DNA from 2 places in the Kitasatospora sp. RG8 genome. Region 1 is predicted to be linked to the other one. Evidence: riboswitches for the same ligand, from Rfam matches in the RefSeq annotation. Region 1 holds a riboswitch; the other holds the start of a gene.
The links. A riboswitch is a leader RNA that binds a small molecule or an ion and turns the genes downstream of it on or off. The one in region 1 is predicted to bind S-adenosylmethionine.
Positions count from the first base shown of each region.

Region 1 (2,194 bases):
GCGCGGGGAGCGTGAAGCCCTGCGGCCGGGGGATCGTGGCCCGCTCCTCGTCGGTGACGATCAGCAGGATGTTCGGACGACGTGTCATGGCCACCTGTCCTTAGGGGAGATGCCCCCACGTGCGCTGCGGGCGCACGGGGAGGACGCGGACGGCACGGAAGGTGCATGTCAGCCGAATCTAGGTTCTGCTCCCGCACGCCGTGCGCGAGGACACGGCCGGCCGGGTCCGTCCGGGTGAGCCACGCCGCCGGGTCGCGGTCTCTCCTGCCCGGCCCGGCCCGTCCGGGTGAGCCGGCCGGCCGGGACTCGGCCGGTCAGTGACACCAGCTGTTCAGGGACACCGGCCGGTCAGGGACACCCGCCGGTCAGGGGTGGCACAGGGCCTCGGTGAGGAGCTTGGCCGCCTCGGTGACGGCCTGGGAGAGGCGTGCGCCGGGGTGGCGGGTGAGCCGTTCGATCGGGCCGGACACGGAGACGGCGGCCACGACCCGGTTGGACGGGCCCCGGACGGGGGCGGAGACGGAGGCGACCCCGAGCTCGCGTTCGCCGATGGACTGCGCCCAGCCGCGGCGCCGTACGCCGCTGAGGGCCGTGGCCGTGAAGCGGGCGCCCTGGAGGCCCCGGTGGAGGCGCTCGGGCTCCTCCCAGGCGAGCAGGATCTGGGCGGCGGAGCCCACCTTCATGGGAAGGGTGACTCCGACGGGAACGGTGTCGCGCAGGCCGGAGAGCCGCTCGGCGGCGGCCACGCAGATCCGGATCTCGCCCTGCCGGCGGTAGAGCTGTGCGCTCTCGCCGGTGACGTCGCGCAGGTGGGTGAGGACCGGGCCGGCGGCGCCCAGCAGGCGGTCCTCGCCGGCGGCCGCCGACAGCTCGGCGAGCCGGGGTCCGAGGACGAACCGGCCCTGCAGGTCCCGGGCGACCAGCCGGTGCTGTTCGAGTGCGACGGCGAGCCGGTGGGCCGTGGGCCGCGCCAGGCCGGTGGAGGCGACGAGTCCTGCCAGGGTGGCGGGACCGGCCTCCAGGGTGCCAAGGATCGAGGTGACCTTGTCGAGCACGCCGACGCCGCTCGTGTTTTCCATGGGTGGGTACTCCGTCTCAAGTCCCGCGAGCAGCAGGTGGGCTCTGCTCACGGGGGCTCCGGGCGGGGAGCCGGGGGGTGTGGTCAGCGAGGGAAGGCCGAAGAGGTCGGCCGATTGCCTGCGCCGGGCACGAGACGGGTACGCGGAAGGGCCGGGGCGGGAAGCGCCCGGGCGAAGGACAGCACAGAGAGCACCGTGTCTCCTCATCTTTCCCGCGCCACATTGGCGACAGGCCGGAGTTGGCACTGATCCCGGTCGGTGCGGCGCACTTTGGACGCCGGGTCGACCGGGGAGTTGCCGGGGCTTCGTAGGGCCGGTCCCTCCACCCCTCTGGATGATTCGCGAGGAACGATACAAGACTTCCCGGGCGGCCCGTTAAACGGCCCCCGCCCCGGACGCGGGCGCCGCACATCCTCCGGGAGGCCGGCCCGGCGGGACCGGCCTCCGCGGAACGCCCCGCCCCACCACCCCGCGACCGCGCCCCGGCGGCCGTCCGACCGCCAGATCCGGCACCGTCCGACCGTCAAGCCCGGTGCGCCGTCAGACCGTCAGGCCCGGTGCACCGTCCGGCCCCCGAGCACGACGCGGACCGGCCGCAGCCGCGGCAGCTCGTCCGGCGGGCAGTTCAGCGGGTCCGCGGGCCAGAGGGTCAGGTCCGCCAGCGCGCCGGGCCGCAGGCTGCCACGCGTCGCACTCTCGCCGACCAGCCGGGCCGCGTCGACGGTGTGCAGCGCGATCGCCTCGGCCCGGGTGATCGCGTGCTCGGCGCCCTGCGCGCCGGCCACGGTCTGCCGGGTCGTCATGCCCCACACCGAGACCATCGCCCCGTAGGGCCCGACGGGGAAGTCGGAGCCGGCCGCGAGCAACGCGCCCTCGTCCAGCCACTCGCGCAACGGGAAGATCCCGCGGACCCGCTCGGCGCCCCAGGCCCGGATCTGGGCCGTCGCCGCATCGTGCAGCAGCGGGTACTGGACGGTGACCGGGATGCCGAGCGCGATCGCGCGCGATCGCTGGTCGGGGCGGGCCAGTCCGCCGTGCTCGACGACCAGGGTGCCCGGGGCCAGGCCGGGGCGGTCCTTGAGCACCTGCTCGAAGACGTCCAGCAGCGTACGGAG
Region 1 covers NZ_JAGIYX010000015.1:118,686-120,879, forward strand. The annotation lists gene J5Y04_RS22490 (sulfatase-like hydrolase/transferase) at 1-88, opposite strand, end outside; gene J5Y04_RS22495 (IclR family transcriptional regulator) at 366-1,079, opposite strand; SAM riboswitch class I at 1,280-1,420, opposite strand; gene J5Y04_RS22500 (amidohydrolase) at 1,628-2,194, opposite strand, start outside.

Region 2 (2,194 bases), on a different contig from region 1:
TGGGCGCCGAAGATCCGGTACGGCCGGTCCTCGACCAGGCCGAGCCTGATCAGTTCCTGCAGCCCCTTGTCGATCTTGGTCAGCTGCGAGCCCGAGGCGATCGGGATCACGATCTGCTCCGGCAGGCGCCAGCCCAGCTGCTCGCAGATCTCGTACGCCAGCGTCTTGGAGCCCTCGCCGTAGTACGGGCGCAGGTTGACGTTGACGAAGCCCCAGCCCTCGCCGGCCGGGTCGCCGATCAGCTCCGAGCAGAAGCGGTTCACGTCGTCGTAGTTGCCCTCGATGCCGACCAGCTCGCCACCGTAGACACCCGCCATCACGACCTTGCCCTGCTCCAGGTCGTGCGGGATGAACACGCAGGACTTGAAACCGGCCCGGGCGGCCGCGGCGCCCACCGCGCCGGCCAGGTTGCCGGTCGAGGAGCAGGAGAGCGTGGTGAAGCCGAACGCCCGCGCCGCCTCGATCGCACAGGCGACCACGCGGTCCTTGAACGAGTGCGTCGGGTTGCCCGAGTCGTCCTTGATGTGCAGCTGGGCGGTGAACCCGAGCTCGCGGCCCAGGTTGTCCGCCTTCACCAGCGGGGTCCAGCCGGGGTTGAGGTTCGGCTTGCCGGCCACGTCCGCCGGGACGGGCAGCAGCGGTGCGTAACGCCAGATCGACGCGGGACCGGCCTCGATCCGCTTGCGCAGCTCCTCCGCGCCCTCGCTGCCGAAGTCGTAGGCGATCTCCAGCGGCCCGAAGCACTCCAGGCAGGCGAAGCTCGGACCGAGCGGGAAGCGGGTACCGCACTCGCGACAGGACAGGGCGGCGGCGGGGCCGAGGTCAACGGTTGCGGGTGCGACGGTGTCGATAGCCATGATGGCGGAGGCCTCTCTCCTCATCTTCCCCGTGACGCGGACGCGCCACAGGCCGGAATTGGCACCTGTCCCGCCGGGGCCTGTCGACGACAGCCGCGCGAGAAGGTTGCCGGGACGTCAACGGGCCGTTCCCTCAGTCCCTCTGGATGAGCTCTGTGAAGTTGTTGGTCTTGCTCAGCGGCGACCCCGGCGTGCGAAGGTCCGACCGCTGTACGAAGACTGTATCCGAAGGCGCCAACACTGAACGGGACCGTCCGCCACGCGAGATGACGCGTCCCAGCCCGTCCCGTCCGCCCCCTGCCGAGGAGAGACCCGTGCCCGCCGACCCGACCACCGAGCTCCTCCCACAGGCGGCGTCCTGGCTGCGCCGCCGGTCGTGGAGCGCGGCCGACCGTCCGGTGCGCACCCTGCTGGACGCCAAGCAGGCGGCCGGGCGGGCGGGCACCGTCAGCGTCGTCCTCCCCGCCCTGGACGAGGAGGCCACCGTCGGCGACATCGTCCGCACCATCCGCCGCGAGCTGATGGAACGCCTGCCGCTGGTCGACGAACTGGTCGTGGTCGACTCCGGCTCCGCCGACCGCACCGCCGCCGTGGCCGCCGAGGCCGGCGCCCGGGTGGTCCAGCGCGACGAGATCCTCCCGCGGCTGCCCGCCGCCCCCGGCAAGGGCGAGGTGCTCTGGCGCTCGCTGCTGGCCACCAGTGGCGAGATCGTCTGCTTCGTCGACGCCGACCTGCGCGAGTTCGACCCGGCCTTCGTCTCCGGCATCGTCGGCCCGCTGCTCACCGAGCCGGACATCCAGCTGGTCAAGGCCATGTACGACCGCCCGCTCGAAACCGACGGGGCCGTCGTGCCGGCCGGCGGCGGCCGGGTCACCGAGCTGGTCGCCCGCCCGCTGCTCAACCTGCACTGGCCGGAACTGGCCGGTTTCGTCCAGCCCCTGGGCGGCGAGTACGCGGCCCGCCGCTCCCTGCTCGAACGGCTCCCGTTCCCCACCGGCTACGGCGTCGAACTCGGCCTGCTGGTCGACGCCCTGGAGACCGCCGGCCTGGACGCCCTCGCCCAGGTCGACGTCGGCGTCCGCCACCACCGCCACCAGGACGGCCAGGCGCTCGGACGGATGGCCGCCACCATCTACCGGACGGCGCTGGAACGGCTCGACCGCACGCACCGGCTCAAGGCCTCCGCCGACCTGGTGCACCCGCTGCTCACCCAGTTCACCCGCGACCCGCAGACCCGCGCGTTCACCGCCCACACCCACCCGGTCACCGCCCTCGAACGGCCGCCGATGCACACCGTCCCCGAGTACGTGAGCCGCCACTGAGGGGTTTGCGGTCCC
Region 2 covers NZ_JAGIYX010000010.1:5,841-8,034, reverse strand. The annotation lists gene thrC (threonine synthase) at 1-857, opposite strand, end outside; SAM riboswitch class I at 875-1,010, opposite strand; gene J5Y04_RS17090 (glucosyl-3-phosphoglycerate synthase) at 1,172-2,179, shown strand.
Region 2: another riboswitch for S-adenosylmethionine. It lies ahead of thrC (threonine synthase); the one in region 1 lies ahead of J5Y04_RS22495 (IclR family transcriptional regulator).